2 regions of the Streptomyces sp. NPDC107562 genome follow, and region 1 is predicted to be linked to the other one. Evidence: riboswitches for the same ligand, from Rfam matches in the RefSeq annotation. Region 1 holds a riboswitch; the other holds the start of a gene.

Region 1 (7,350 bases):
CGCGTACAGGCCGGGGACCGGGGTGCCGGAGGCGTTCAGGACGCGGCCGGACAGGTCGGTCTGGAGACCACCCAGGGTCTTGCGGGTCAGGATGTTGAGCCGCACGGCGATCAGCGGCCCGGCGGCCGGGTCCAGGATCCGGTGCGCTGACGCGGTGCGGCTGAGCGTGTCCCCGGGATAGGCGAGCGCGTTGCGGATGCCCATGACCTGGACGTCCTTGGTGTAGGGGTTGGCGATCTCGCGGTCGCGGGCCTCGATCTGCCGCTGGAGGTCGGCCGGTCGGATCAGGTTCTGGCCCGTCAGCTCGTTCATGCCCGCGACCAGTTGTGGCAGGGTCTCGGCGACGACGAAGTCCTCGCCCCTCTCCTTGAACCGCTCGATGGGCTCCGGGGTCTGCCAGATGCGTGACAGCAGTTGCCAGACGTTCTTCTCGGTGAGGTCCGGGTTCTGTTCGGAGCCGGAGAGGGCGAACTCCTTCGCGATGATCTTCTGTGTGGTGACGAACCAGGAGTAGTCGTATCCGCTGTCGGTGATCGACTTGAGGGTGTGCAGGGTGTCGTAGCCCGGGATGTCGGGGCTGGAGAACCGCTTGCCGGTGGCGTCGAACCACAGGGAGGACGGGCCGGGCAGGATGCGGATGCCATGACCGGGCCAGATGGGGTCGTAGTTCTTGAGGCCCTCGGTGTAGTGCCACATCCGGTCGGGGTTGACGATCCGTCCGCCGGCCCGCTCGGTGATGGCGAGCATGCGCCCGTCCACGTGCGCGGGCACTCCGGTGATCATGGACTTGGGCGGGGTGCCGAGGCGGGCGGGCCAGTTCCGGCGGACGAGGTCGTGGTCGGCGCCGATGCCGCCGGAGGTCACGATCACGACCGGCGCGCGCAGTTCGAAGTCGCCGACCACCACGCGGGAGCTGGGCTTGCCGCGGGCGGCGTCGCTCGGCTCCAGGACCGCGCCGCGTACCCCGGTGACCGCGCCGTTCGTGACCACCAGTTCGTCCACCCGGTGGCGGAACCGGAAGGCGACCCGGCCGCTCTGCGCGGCGGCCCGCACCTTCTTCTCGAAGGGTTCGACGACGGCGGGTCCGGTGCCCCAGGTGACGTGGAAGCGCGGCACCGAGTTGCCGTGGCCGTCGGCGAGGCCGCCGCCCCGCTCGGCCCAGCCGACGATCGGGAACCACTGCACTCCGAGCCCCGACAGCCAGGACCGCTTCTCCCCGGCGGCGAAGTCGACGTACGCCTCGGCCCACTGGTACGCCCAGTGGTCCTGGCCCGCCGGGTCGTCGGTCCCGCGGTCGAATCCGGCCGTGCCCAGCCAGTCCTGCCAGGCGAGTTCGTGGGAGTCCTTGATGCCCATCAGCCGCTGCTCGTGGGAGTCGACGAGGAACAGGCCGCCGAACGACCAGAACGCCTGGCCACCGAGGCCGGTTTCGGGTTCCTGGTCGAGCAGCAGCACCTTGCGTCCGGCCGCGGCCAGTTCGGCCGTGGCGACCAGCCCGGCCAGGCCGTGGCCGACGACGATGGCGTCCGCGTCCGACGCGGCGTACGCCGGGGTCGCGGCCTGGGCCAGGGCGGCGCCGGCGAGCACGCCGCCCGCCACGGTCAGGGCATGGCGGCGGGTGATCGCGGCCGGTGATGACGGGTGCTCCATGGGCTGCCTTCCAATGGGGGTGAGGAGGAGGCCGGAGAGGTACGGGATGCTGCTGCGAGAGCAGGGGTTACCGACGGTAGATCAGGGGGTACGCGGACCACCAGAGCCGTGCGTCACTCAACTGCCTTGGCGCATAGGCAAGTTGACTTTCTAGTCAGCCGGCACGCGGCGGCGGGGGGCTCGTGCGGGCGTTCACGGCAGCAGCGTGATGTGCGGTACGCCGGTGCGGGGATCCTCGGTCACCTCGGCGTCGACGCGGTAGACGTCGGCGAGGAGTTCGGGCGTGAGGACCTTCGCGGGCGGCCCCATGGTCACCACGCGGCCGCCGTCCATGACGCAGAGGCGGTCGCAGAAGGCGGCGGCGAGGTTGAGGTCGTGCAGGGCGACGACGGCGGTGACGCCGAGCCGGCGCACGAGGCGCAACGTGTCCAACTGGTGGCGCAGGTCCAGGTGGTTGGTCGGCTCGTCCAGCACCATCGTGCCCGCCCGCTGGGCGAGCGCGCGGGCGATCAGCACCCGCTGCTTCTCACCGCCCGACAGCCGGGCGAAGGGGGCTTGTGCCAGGCCCGCGGCGTCGAGTTCGGTCAGCGCGGCCATCACGACGGCGCGGTCACCGGCGTCGTCGCCCTCGAAGGCCCGCTTGTGCGGGGTGCGTCCCATGGCCACCACGTCGTACACCGAGAGCTCGAACTCCCCGGCCGCCTCCTGCAGGACGGCCGCGAGTCGTCGCGCGAGGCTCTTGCCGGGCATCCGCCGGACGTCCTCGCCGTCCAGCAGCACCTGCCCCGAGGTGGGGCGCAGGGCCCGGTAGACCGTGCGCAACAAAGTGGACTTCCCGGCGCCGTTGGGGCCCACGAGACCCACCACCTCGCGCGGCGCCACGTCCAGCGACGCCCGGTCCACCAGTGCCCGGCCGTCGACGACGACAGAGACGTCCCGCACGGCCAGCGCGCCGGGCGACGCCGCGGCCGGGGTGGCGGGCTTGGTCGTGAGCGTCCTCGTCATGCCGTCCTCCGACGCATCAGCCACAGGAAGAAGGGGCCGCCGACCAGGGCGGTGAGGATGCCCACGGGGATCTCCTCCGGGTTCATCACGGTGCGTGCCACCAGATCGGCGGCGATCAGGAAGGCCGCGCCGAGCAGTGCCGCGGCGGGCAGCGCGCGGCGGTGGTCGGCGCCGACGAGCAGCCGTACGACATGGGGCATGATCAGTCCGACGAATCCGATCTGGCCGCTGACCGCGACGATCGTGCCGATCATCACGGCGACCAGGGTGAACAGCGCCGCGCGGAAGCGGTGGACGTCCAGGCCGAGCGCGACGGCCGCCTCCTCCCCCGCGAGCAGCAGGTTGAGGGACCGGCAGACGCCCAGCAGGACGGCCGTGCCGAGCAGGACGGCGCCGACGGGGATCCACACCACCGTCCAGGTGGTGCCGGCGAGACCGCCGAGCATCCAGCGCAGCGCCGACTGCGTCTTGTGCGGATCGCTGGAGGTCACCACCAGGAAACTGGCGAGCGCGGAGAGGACCTCTGCTGTCGCCACGCCCGCCAGCACCAGCCGCACGGTCGTCATCCGCCCGCCGGACCGGGCCAGGAAGTAGACGGCGACGAGTGCGGCCAGCGCGCCGAGGAACGCGGCGACCGGCAGCGAGAACACGCCGAACAGGGTGAGGTGGAAGACCACGACCAGCACCGCGCCGACGGAGGCGCCCGACGAGACACCGAGCAGCATCGGGTCGGCGAGCGGGTTGCGCACCAGCGCCTGGAGCGCCGTGCCGCACACCGCGAGGCCCGCGCCCACGACGCCGGCGAGCAGGACCCTGGGCAGCCGCACGTCGACGACGATCGTCTCGCGGACCGGGGTCCAGGTGGGGTCGGCCAGGGCGGGATGCACCCGGTTGAGCAGGATGCCCCAGACCTGGTCGGCCGGGACGCCGACGGATCCGGCGGCGATCCCGAAGGTGGCCGCGAGCACCACCAGCGCGGCCAGCAGCACCAGGACGAGGGGGTAGGGAAGCCTGGCGCCGCGCCGGACGGGGTCCGCCCCGAGGGGCCTTCGCGTGCCGGCCTGCGCGCTACCGCCCGTGGCGTCGGTCTCGGTCGTCGCGCCGCTCACTCGAAGCGGTCCGGGTGGAGCTGGCGGGCCAGGGAGTCCACGCCGGCCGGCACCCGCACGCCGAGCACGGTGGACGACAGCGGCAGTACCGCGAACCGCTTGTTCCTGATGGCGGGTACGTCCTTCAGCGCCGGGTTGGCCAGCAGGAACTCCTTCTTGTCCGCGACCGGCTGATCGCCGTAGTCGTAGATCACGACGACCTCGGGCGCCCGCTCGGCGACCTGCTCGAACGACACGTCGCCGAACGCCTTGTCGAGGTCGGCGAAGACGTTCACCCCGCCCGCGCGTTCGATCATCTCGTTGCCGATGCCGGCGCCGCCCGCGGTGAAGGCGGTCTTGTCGCCGCTGTCGTAGACGAAGAGCTCGACCGGGGTGACTCCGGCGAGTTCGTCCTCGACCGTGTCCAGGGTGGTGTGGAGCTTCTTCAGCTCCGCCTCCGCGCGGTCCGGCACCCCGAAGATCCTGGCCACGTTGCGGATCTCCTGGTCCATCGTGGTCATGGTGACGGGTCCGGACGGGCATTCCTCCACGTTCAGGTAGGAGTTGATGCCCGCCTTGGACAAGGCGTCACGGCTGCGGCCCTCCTTCTCGTCGAAGGTGCTGGCGAACCCGCCGTAGGCGAAGTCGGGTTCGGCGGCCAGCAGCGTCTCGAACGAGGGGTACTCCTCCGCGACGACCTCGATGCCGTCGTAGGCGTCCTGGTACTCGGGGAGGATCCTGTCGTCGAGGTAGGCCGTGCCCACCATCGACTTCTCCAGACCGAGCGCCAGCATGACCTCGGTGGCGTGCTGGTTCAGCGACACGGCCCGCCGCGGGGGCCGTTGATACGTCGTCTCCACCCCGCAGTTGGACAGCGTGACCGGGAAGCCCTTGGCCACGGTGCTCGCCGGGGCGGCGTCGTCCTTGGTGGCGCCGCCACCGCAGCCGGACATCAGCAGGGCCGCGGCGGCGGTGGCCGACAGCAGGGACAGCGGGCGCTTGCCCATCATGGAGGGTCCTCTCACCGGAGGGGGAACGTGGAACACGGAACAGGCAGGACGGCGGACCAGGTCCGGAAAGGGGCCGGGAACGGCGGACGGACGACCGCGAACGGTGCAGCCGGAGTGAGGGGTGGGCGCGGGCGGTCAGGCCGCCGGGCCGGGAGCCGGCGTCGCCCCGGACCGGGCGGGCCCGGGCGGCGTGAAGACGTGGAGCTCCAGGATGTCCGGCAGTGCCACGAGGCCGGGGCCCCCCGCGCGCACCCAGGCGGCGACGTCCTCCGTCGCGGCCGGGTCGTTGACCAGGCCGAACCAGACCGGCCGGCCACCGGCGGCGCGCCCCTCGGACGAGGGCCGCACGACGACCACGTTCGCCTGGTCGCACACGTCGAGGCAGTCGGTGACGAGGACGGGGGCGTCCTCGGCGAGCCGCGCGGTCTGCGCCGCGTGGTCCACCCCGGTCACCTTGGGGCTGCCGCAGCAGCAGTCACGGCACACGACGACCCGGCACGGCACCGACCCGTCCGGTGACGTCTCGACAGGCATCACGACATACCCTCCTCCCCGGGGAAATCCGCCCCGGTCACGTCGAGGAGGCGACCGCGTGAGTCTCCTGGCTCTCGGGTCAGTGCTCGTCCCGGCCTTCCCACCCGCATCCGGGCAGTGGTTCGTTCGGGATCCGCTCGCCGATCACAGTGGCGGGACCGCGCCGGATTCACACCGGCTTCCTCGTTCCGCCGTCGCCTTTTCGCGGGACATCATGTCAGACGGGCCAGTCATCTCATACGCCGGCGGCGGCGCCGGGCAGGGTGAGGTGGTGCACACGACCGGCGGGCGGCATGCGCAACGCGCCGCCCCGTCGCATCGACCGGGCGGCGCGTTGCGCGCTGTTGGGGGGAGCCGGGGTCAGCTGACCGGCGGCATCTCGCTGGGTCGTGAGTCGAGGCCCGCGCGGCGGTTGACCCAGGAACCGCGCGTGAAGTCGGGGACGGCGACCGGACGGCCGCCCGCCGCGAGGGACTTGACGCTGAGCGGCACCGGGGAGCACCAGGCGGCGGCGTCGTACACGTCCATGTCGGGGACGAGTCCGGCGCGCATCTGCTGGACGGTGCGCCACTGCAGGACGTAGTCCATGCCGCCGTGCCCGCCGTTGTTGGCGGCGTCGTCACCGATCTTCTGCCAGAGCCAGTGGTCGAACTCCTTGAGGTACGCGTCGAACGACCGCCAGGTGTGGCCGCTGTGATCGGGCTCCACGTAGATGCGGCCGCCGCCGGCGGAGGTGACTCCGGCGTAGTCCTCGAAGATGCCGCGGCTGCCGGCCAGCGAGTTGATACGGCTGTACGGGCGCGGCGAGCTGACCTCGTGCTCAGCGCGGACGACCCGGCCCTGCGCGGTGTCGATCAGGCAGGTGACCAGGTCACCGTTGATGTAGGTCTCCTTCCAGCTCGGGTGGGAACGCGGCACGAAGCGGGCGCGGTAGTCGGCGAGGCCCTTGGGCTCGGTGGCGGTGGCGCGCAACGTCGTGAAGCGGTCGCCGCGGTTGATGTCCATCGCGGCGGCGATCGGGGCGAGTCCGTGCATGGCGTAGAAGGACGCGGTGCTGCGGGTGTGCCACAGCCGCCGCCAGGAGTCGGTGTAGTACGTGTCGGAGAAGAGCAGCTCGCGCAGGTCGTGCAGATAGCCGCCGTGGCCGTTGGTGACGTCGCCGAAGAGGCCGTCGTGGGCCATCTTGAGCATCGCCAGCTCGTTGCGGCCGTAGCTGCAGTTCTCGGACAGGAACAGGTGCCGCCGGGTCCGCTCGCTGGTGTCGACGAGGTCCCACAGCTCGCGCAGTTCGGTGGCGACGGGCAGTTCGACGATGGCGTGCCTGCCGGACAGCAGGGCGGCGCGGCCCTGCTCGTAGTGGAACTCCCACGGGGTGGCGACGTAGACGAGGTCGATGTCCTCACGGCGCAGCATGCGGGCGTAGGCGTCGGCGGAGCCGCCGTACTCGGCGGGGCGGGGCCGTCCCTCGGCGACCAGTTTGTCGGCGGTTCGTCGGGCGCGCTCGGGGCGGATGTCGCACACGGCGGTCACCGTGCACCCGGGGACGGCGGCCCATCCCGAGGCCATGCCGTTGCCCCGGTTGCCGAGGCCGATCAGGGCGACGCGGACCGTGCGGTACGGGTCGAAGGGGACGTTGACCATCGACTTCTGGCCGTGCCGCCGCACCGGAGGGGCGTCGGTGGCAGAAGTGGCGGGGGCGGCGCCCGGCGCGGCGGCGGCCGTGGTGCCGAGCCCCGCGACGACGGCGCCGGAGGCCAGGGCCCCGCCCATGAGAGTACGGCGTGAGACAGCAGGGATTTCATGCATGACGCTGAACGCTCCCTTGTGGGTGGCCGACAGCTCTTGTTGCCGAACGACTTTGGCGAGCGGACGACGGAGTGTCAATAGGTGCTCGAAGAGAGGCTGTTGCGAGCAGAAATGAGCATCCAGCGGTCACGGGGGTGAGGGTGGAGCCGATCAGGCCTGCGGCGAGGCCTGCTGCTCCGCCTCGCCGAAGCGGGCCAGGGCGAGGGCGCCCGCGATGGAGGCGGCGAAACCGGCGACGGCCAGCGGTGCGAGGCCGT
Region 2 (7,350 bases), on a different contig from region 1:
GAAGGACGAGAATGGCGAGCCCATCGGGGAACAGGAGATCCACGACCAGGTGGTCGCGATACTCACCCCGGGAAGCGAAACCGTGGCCTCCACGATCATGTGGCTGCTCCAGGTGCTCGCCGAGCATCCGGAACACGCCGACCGGATCCGGGACGAAGTCGAATCCGTGACCGGCGGCCGGCCCGTCGCATTCGAGGACGTCCGGAAGCTCACGCACACGAACAATGTGGTCGTGGAGGCGATGCGTTTGCGTCCCGCCGTCTGGATACTCACCCGGCGGGCGGTCGCCGACACGGAACTCGGTGGCTATCGCATTCCGGCGGGTGCGGACATCATCTACAGTCCGTACGCGGTTCAGCGCGATGCGCGATCGTACCGGGACAACCTGGAGTTCGACCCCGACCGCTGGCTTCCGGAACGCGTCAAGGACGTGCCGAAATATGCCATGAGTCCGTTCAGTGTGGGCAATCGCAAGTGCCCGAGCGACCACTTCTCGATGGCCCAGCTGACGCTGATCACGGCGGCGGTCGCGACGAAGTACCGCTTCGAGCAGGTGCCCGGCTCGGACGACGCGACCCGGGTGGGCATCACGCTCCGTCCGAACAAGCTCCTGCTCACGCCCGTGCCGAGGTGAGGGACGCGGGTGCGCTCAGGCGGCCTCCGGGCCCCTGAACGTGCGCCGGTAGGCCTGGGGGGTGGTGCCCAGCGCCCGGACGAACTGGTGGCGCAGCGCGGCCGCGTTGCCGAACCCCGTCCGGCCGGCGATCGCGTCCACCGTCTCGTCCGTCGCTTCCAGCAACCGCTGGGCCAGCAGTACCCGTTGGCGCAGGATCCAGCGGTAGGGGGTGGTCCCCGTCTCCTGCTGGAAGCGGCGGGCGAAGGTGCGCGGTGACATGAGGGCGCGGGCGGCGAGCTGCTCGACGGTGACCTCCTGGTCGAGGTTGCGCTCCATCCACACCAGCACCTCGGCGACCGCGTCGCCCTCCGACCGGGGCAACGGGCGCTCGATGTACTGGGCCTGCCCGCCGTCCCGGTGCGGCGGCACCACCATCCGCCGGGCGATCTTGTTGGCCACCTCCGGCCCCTGCTCCTTGCGCACGATGTGCAAGCAGGCGTCGATGCCGGCGGCCGTGCCCGCGGAGGTGATCACCGGGTCCTCGTCGACGTAGAGCACGTCCGGCTCTACGACCGCCCGCGGATACTGCCGCTCCAGCTCCTCGGCGTGCCGCCAGTGCACGGCGCAGCGCCGCCCGTCCAGCAGCCCCGCGGCGCCCAGCACGAAGACGCCGGAGCACACGCTGAGCACCCGGGAGCCCCGCTCGACGGCCCGGCGCAGGGCGTCGAGCAATTCCGGCGGGAAGGTCCGCGTCTCGTAGCACGAGCCGGCCGGCACGGCGATCAGGTCGGCCGTCTCCAGACGGTCCAGCCCGTGCTCGACCCGCAGGGAGAAACCGGCGTTGGACCGCAGCTGCGGCCCCTCGGCGGAGGTGACCGCGAAGTCGTACACCGGCAGTCCGTCGTCGCTCCGGTCGATGCCGAAGACCTCGCAGACCACGCCGAGTTCGAAGGGATTCACGCCGTCGATGAGTACCGCGGCCACGTTCTGCAGCATGCCCTCAGTGTGCCTCAGTGGTGGCAGTAAATCGAGGGTCTACGGCAGTCCTGCCACTGTCGGTAAGGAGTGTCCGGCGCGAGAGTGGTGTCCATGAACACGAACCAGATCGAAGCACTCATCGGAATGCTGGCCGTCGCGGGACTCTTCGTGATCATGGTCCTCCCTTCTCTCATCGGTATCGCGCACGACCGGCGCGTCGACCGCGAGATCCGGGAGGCCCAGGACCAGCGCAGGCAGAAGGAGGATCAGAAGTCCTCGTCCAGGTCGACCGTGCCCTCCACGGCCACCTGGTACGCCGAGGGACGCCGCTCGAAGAAGTTGGTCAACTCCTGAACCCCCTGGAGCTCCATGAAGGAGAAGGGGTTCTCGGAGCCGTACACCGGAGCGAAGCCGAGGCGCGTGAGGCGCTGGTCGGCGACGCACTCCAGGTACTGCCGCATCGACTCGGTGTTCATGCCCGGGAGGCCGTCACCGCACAGGTCGCGCGCGAACTGCAGCTCGGCCTCGACGGCCTCCCGCAGCATGTCGGTGACCTGCTGCTGGAGCTGGTCGTCGAAGAGCTCCGGCTCCTCCTTGCGGACGGTGTCCACCACGTCGAACGCGAAGCTCATGTGCATGGTCTCGTCGCGGAACACCCAGTTGGTGCCGGTCGCCAGACCGTGCAGCAGACCCCGGCTGCGGAACCAGTAGACGTACGCGAAGGCACCGTAGAAGAACAGGCCCTCGATGCACGCGGCGAAGCAGATCAGGTTGAGCAGGAAGCGCCGGCGGTCCGCCGTGGACTCCAGGCGGTCCAGCTTCTCGACCTCGTTGATCCACCTGAAGCAGAACTCGGCCTTCTCGCGGATGGACGGGATGTTCTCCACCGCGTCGAACGCCGCCGCCCGGTCCTCCGGGTCGGGGAGGTAGGTGTCCAGCAGGGTCAGATAGAACTGGACGTGCACCGCCTCCTCGAACAGCTGGCGGCTCAGGTAGAGCCGGGCCTCGGGGGAGTTGATGTGCTTGTACAGCGTCAGGACCAGGTTGTTCGCCACGATCGAGTCGCCCGTCGCGAAGAACGCCACCAGCCGGCCGATCAGGTGCTGCTCCTCGGGGGAGAGCTTCGCGAGGTCGGCGACGTCCGAGTGGAGGTCGACCTCCTCCACGGTCCAGGTGTTCTTGATGGCGTCCCGGTAGCGCTCGTAGAAGTCCGGGTAGCGCATCGGGCGCAGCGTCAGCTCGAAGCCGGGGTCGAGAAGGTTCTGGGTACGGGTGGACATCACTGGCAGGCCTCGCAGGACTCGGGGTTTTCCAGGGAGCAGGCGACCGCTTCGGGGTCGGTGGCCGCCTGGACGGGGATGGTGGTCCGGGGCTGCGCCTGGGCCGCGCGGGCGATGCGGGTCGCGGGGCGTGAGCGCAGGTAGTACGTCGTCTTCAGGCCCGACTTCCAGGCGTAGGCGTACATCGAGGAGAGCTTGCCGATGGTCGGCGTCTCCAGGAACAGGTTCAGCGACTGGGCCTGGTCGAGGTACGGGGTGCGCGCGGCCGCCATGTCGATGAGCCCGCGCTGCGGGATCTCCCACGCCGTGCGGTAGAGCCGCCGTACGTCCTCGGGGATCCAGGCGAAGTCCTGCACCGAGCCGTTGGCCTCGCGCAGCGCCTCACGGGTGCGGGCGTCCCAGACGCCGAGCTCCTTCAGCTCCCGCACCAGGTAGGAGTTGACCTGGAGGAACTCGCCGGACAGCGTCTCGCGCTTGAAGAGGTTCGACACCTGCGGCTCGATGCACTCGTAGACGCCGGCGATCGAGGCGATCGTCGCGGTGGGCGCGATCGCCAGCAGCAGGGAGTTGCGCATGCCGACCGCGGCGATGCGCTCGCGCAGCGCGCTCCAGCGCTCCGGCCAGGTCGGCTCGACGCCGTAGTGGTCGGGGTGCAGCACGCCCCGGGCGGTGCGGGTCCGGTCCCAGGCGGGCAGCGGCCCGTTGCGTGCCGCGAGGTCGGCGGACGCCTCGTACGCGGCGAGCATGATGCGCTCGGCGATCCGGGTGGACAGCGCCTTCGCCTCGGGCGAGTCGAAGGGCACCCGCAGCTGGAAGAAGACGTCCTGCAGGCCCATCGCGCCGAGGCCGACCGGGCGCCACCGGGCGTTGGAGCGGCCCGCCTGCTCGGTCGGGTAGAAGTTGATGTCGACCACGCGGTCGAGGAAGGTCACGGCGGTGCGGACGGTGGCGTCCAGCCGCTCCCAGTCGATGCCGTCGCCCACGACGAACGCGCCCAGGTTGACCGAGCCCAGGTTGCACACGGCGGTCTCGCCGTCGTCCGTGACCTCCAGGATCTCCGTGCAGAGGTTCGAGGAGTGGACGACGTGGCCCGGCTCGGCGGTCTGGTTGGCGGTGCGGTTGGCGGCGTCCTTGAAGGTCATCCAGCCGTTGCCGGTCTGGGCGAGGGTGCGCATCATCCGGCCGTACAGCTCACGGGCGGGCAGGGTCTTCTTCGCCAGGCCCCGGCTCTCGGCCGCGCGGTACGCGGCCTCGAACTCCTCGCCCCACAGGTCGACCAGCTCGGGCACGTCCGACGGGGAGAACAGCGACCACGCGGCGTCCGCGTCGACCCGCCGCATGAACTCGTCCGGGATCCAGTGCGCGAGATTCAGGTTGTGCGTACGGCGGGCGTCCTCGCCGGTGTTGTCCCGCAGCTCCAGGAACTCCTCGATGTCGGAGTGCCAGGTCTCCAGGTAGACGGCGGCCGCGCCCTTGCGCCGGCCACCCTGGTTCACGGCGGCGACCGAGGCGTCCAGCGTCTTCAGGAACGGGACGATGCCGTTGGAGTGCCCGTTGGTGCCGCGGATCAGGGAGCCCCGGGAGCGGATCCGGGAGTACGACAGACCGATGCCGCCGGCGTGCTTGGAGAGCCGGGCGACCTGGTGGTAGCGCTCGTAGAGGGAGTCCAGCTCGTCCTTGGGGGAGTCCAGGAGGTAGCAGGACGACATCTGGGGGTGCCGGGTGCCGGAGTTGAAGAGGGTGGGGGAGGAGGGGAGGTAGTCGAGGCGGCTCATGAGCCCGTAGAGCGCGGCGACTTCGTCCACCGACCGGGTGGTGTCGTCCTCGGCGAGGCCGGCGGCGACGCGCAGCATGAAGTGCTGGGGCGTCTCGACGACCTTGCGGGTGATCGGGTGCCGGAGCAGGTAGCGGCTGTACAGGGTGCGCAGGCCGAAGTAGCCGAAGCGGTCGTCGGCGTCCCGGTCGACCAGGGCGTCCAGGCGGTCGGCGTGCAGGCGTGTGAACCCGGCCGTGCGGTCGGCGATGAGCCCTTCCCGGTGTCCCACCGCCACGGACTCCGTGAAGGACGTGACCCCCTGGGAGGCGGCCTCGGCGGCGATGGAGACGGTCAGCAGCCGCGCGGCGAGCCGGGAGTAGGCGGGGTCCTCGGAGATCAGTCCGGCGGCGGCCTCCGTGGCCAGCTCCCGCAGTTCGTTCTCGTCCGCCCGCGCGGAACGGCCGCGCAGCGCGGCGGCGGCGACCCGGCCGGGGTCGGCGTCGGGGAGGTCGGCGGTCAGCTCGGTGAGGGTCCGCAGCAACGCGGTCCCTGGTCCGTCGGTCTCCCCTTCCACGGTGGTCGCTGCGGCCGGTTCGGCTGGCGCGATGGTCACGTGGGGCTCTCCCTCGCTCGGCACGGGGGCCTCGCGAAGGGCAGGGGAGGGCACACGAGCGCAGGGGCGTTCGCGTCCACCGGCCCATTCCACGAGACCCGGACGTCAGGGCACCCGGGCCGGACGGCCGGGCGCACTGTCGGCAGGTCCTCGGACTGAACCGGCGTGCGCTCCCTTTTCGGGACGGACGCACGCGAGTACACCGTTGCGGGACAGTTCCGGATTCGCACCGGATTCCCCTGCGGCGACAGCGAGCATGAGCATACATCTGGTGCCGGGTGCCGACAGCACCCCCATATGTTGTGTCGCCGATGACTTCAGAGCGTCAACTGGTAGGTGAGAAGCGTGATGTCGTCCAGCTCCGGGAGGGGGTTCCAGTCCCGCTCGGGGGTGCGGGTGAAGCCCAGCCGTTCGTAGATGCGGTGGGCCGCGTGCATGGTCCGCTGGGTCGACAGGACGAGCCCGGCGCAGCCGTCGAGGGCGCGGGCGCGGTCGACGCAGGCGCGCACCAGGGCCTCGCCGACCCCGCGGCCGCGGGCCTCCCGGGCGACGGCGAGCATGCGGATCTCCGCCTCGTCGGGGGCGGCTATGTCGGCCATGGGGCCGCCGGAGGGGACGAACGTCACGCCGCCGAGGACGCGTTCGTGCGCGACGGCCACGAGCACCTGTGCGGCGGCCGCGCGCTTGGCGACGTCTCGCAGCTCGCCGAGGTAGCCGTCGCTCTCGCCGAAGTCGAGGAGTCCGTCCTGGAGGTAGGCCTGCGCGGTGATCTCACCGAGGGTGGCGTACTCGGCGGGGTGCGCGCGGCGGATGTCGATGTCCATGGCGGCAGTGTGTACGACGACGGGCCGCCGCATCATGCGATGTCGGCGGCCCGCTGCGGGTCGTTCAGTGGTCGCTCGCGCTCACGCGGCCACGCCGCGTGCCGGAACGGCCCCGCGCCTCAGTGGGCGGCACCCGCGGTCGCCGGGGGAAGCTCCACCTGGACTCCCGGGTCGCCGGCGTCCGCCGTGTAGTCGCCGGGCTTGGTCTCGTCGACGCCCTCGGGAGCCTTCACGGCCTTCAGGACGAAGGTGAGGACCACCGTGACCACCAGGTTGAGGACGAACGCCGTGAGGCCGATGTAGCCGATCTCACCGATGCCGGGGATCTCCGCCGAGGAGCCGCCGAAGTGCTTCTGCGTCGGGGAGGCGACACCGTAGGCCGCGACCGTGCCGTAGGTCATGCCGACCGCCCAGCCGGCCAGCAGCGCCCAGCGGTGGAACCAGCGGGTGAACAGACCGCCGACCAGGGCGGGCATGGTCTGGAGGATCCAGATGCCGCCCAGCAGCTGGAAGTTGATCGCGACCGTCTTGTCCATCCCGAGGACGAAGACGAGGGCGCCGACCTTCACCAGCAGGGACACCAGCTTGGAGACCTTGGTCTCCTGCGCGGGGGTGGCGTCCGGCTTGAGGAAGTCCTTGTAGATGTTGCGGGTGAAGAGGTTGGCCGCCGCGATCGACATGATGGCCGCCGGGACCAGCGCGCCGATGCCGATCGCCGCGAACGCGACGCCGGTGAACCAGTCCGGGAACATGTTCTCGAACAGCTGGGGGATCGCCAGCTGGCCGTTCTCCACCTTGACGCCGGCCGCGATCGCCATGAAGCCGAGCAGACCCAGCAGGCCCAGCATCAGCGAGTACAGCGGCAGGATCGTGGAGTTGCGGCGGATCACGTCCCTGCTGCGGCTGGACAGCACGGCCGTCACGCTGTGCGGGTACATGAACAGGGCGAGCGCCGAGCCCAGTGCCAGCGTGGCGTACGTCCACTGCGAGGCGGCGTTCGGCACCAGCCCGCCCGCACCGGCCTCCGTGTACTTGTCGTTCGCGGCGGCGAAGATGTCGTCGAAGCCGCCCAGCTTGATCGGGATGTAGATGATGGCGACGGCGATCACGATGTAGATCAGCGCGTCCTTGACGAACGCGATCAGGGCCGGCGCCCGCAGACCCGAGGAGTACGTGTACGCGGCCAGCACTCCGAAGGCGATCAGCAGCGGCAGGTCCTTGATGAACCAGTTGGTGTCCTCGCCGCCGCCGATGCCCATCACGTCCAGCACGGCCTGGATGCC

What was found. Region 1 has a riboswitch for cobalamin ahead of ACZ7LV_RS18920 ((2Fe-2S) ferredoxin domain-containing protein). Riboswitches for the same ligand answer to the same signal wherever they lie in the genome.
Region 2: it holds a riboswitch for cobalamin, as region 1 does, so the genes downstream of both, ACZ7LV_RS24425 (ribonucleoside-diphosphate reductase subunit alpha) here and ACZ7LV_RS18920 ((2Fe-2S) ferredoxin domain-containing protein) in region 1, are expected to answer to the same signal.

The regions. Positions count from the first base shown of each region.
Region 1 covers NZ_JBVKBE010000006.1:86,202-93,551, forward strand. Annotated here, with positions in the region: gene ACZ7LV_RS18900 (FAD-binding dehydrogenase) at 1-1,650, opposite strand, end outside; gene ACZ7LV_RS18905 (ABC transporter ATP-binding protein) at 1,843-2,655, opposite strand; gene ACZ7LV_RS18910 (FecCD family ABC transporter permease) at 2,652-3,764, opposite strand; gene ACZ7LV_RS18915 (ABC transporter substrate-binding protein) at 3,761-4,753, opposite strand; gene ACZ7LV_RS18920 ((2Fe-2S) ferredoxin domain-containing protein) at 4,889-5,287, opposite strand; cobalamin riboswitch at 5,333-5,527, opposite strand; gene ACZ7LV_RS18925 (Gfo/Idh/MocA family protein) at 5,648-7,093, opposite strand; gene ACZ7LV_RS18930 (DMT family protein) at 7,244-7,350, opposite strand, start outside.
Region 2 covers NZ_JBVKBE010000009.1:134,289-141,638, forward strand. Annotated here, with positions in the region: gene ACZ7LV_RS24405 (bifunctional albaflavenone monooxygenase/terpene synthase) at 1-634, shown strand, start outside; gene ACZ7LV_RS24410 (GlxA family transcriptional regulator) at 650-1,612, opposite strand; gene ACZ7LV_RS24415 (hypothetical protein) at 1,706-1,948, shown strand; gene ACZ7LV_RS24420 (ribonucleotide-diphosphate reductase subunit beta) at 1,861-2,874, opposite strand; gene ACZ7LV_RS24425 (ribonucleoside-diphosphate reductase subunit alpha) at 2,874-5,243, opposite strand; cobalamin riboswitch at 5,368-5,544, opposite strand; gene ACZ7LV_RS24430 (GNAT family N-acetyltransferase) at 5,561-6,067, opposite strand; gene mctP (monocarboxylate uptake permease MctP) at 6,187-7,350, opposite strand, start outside.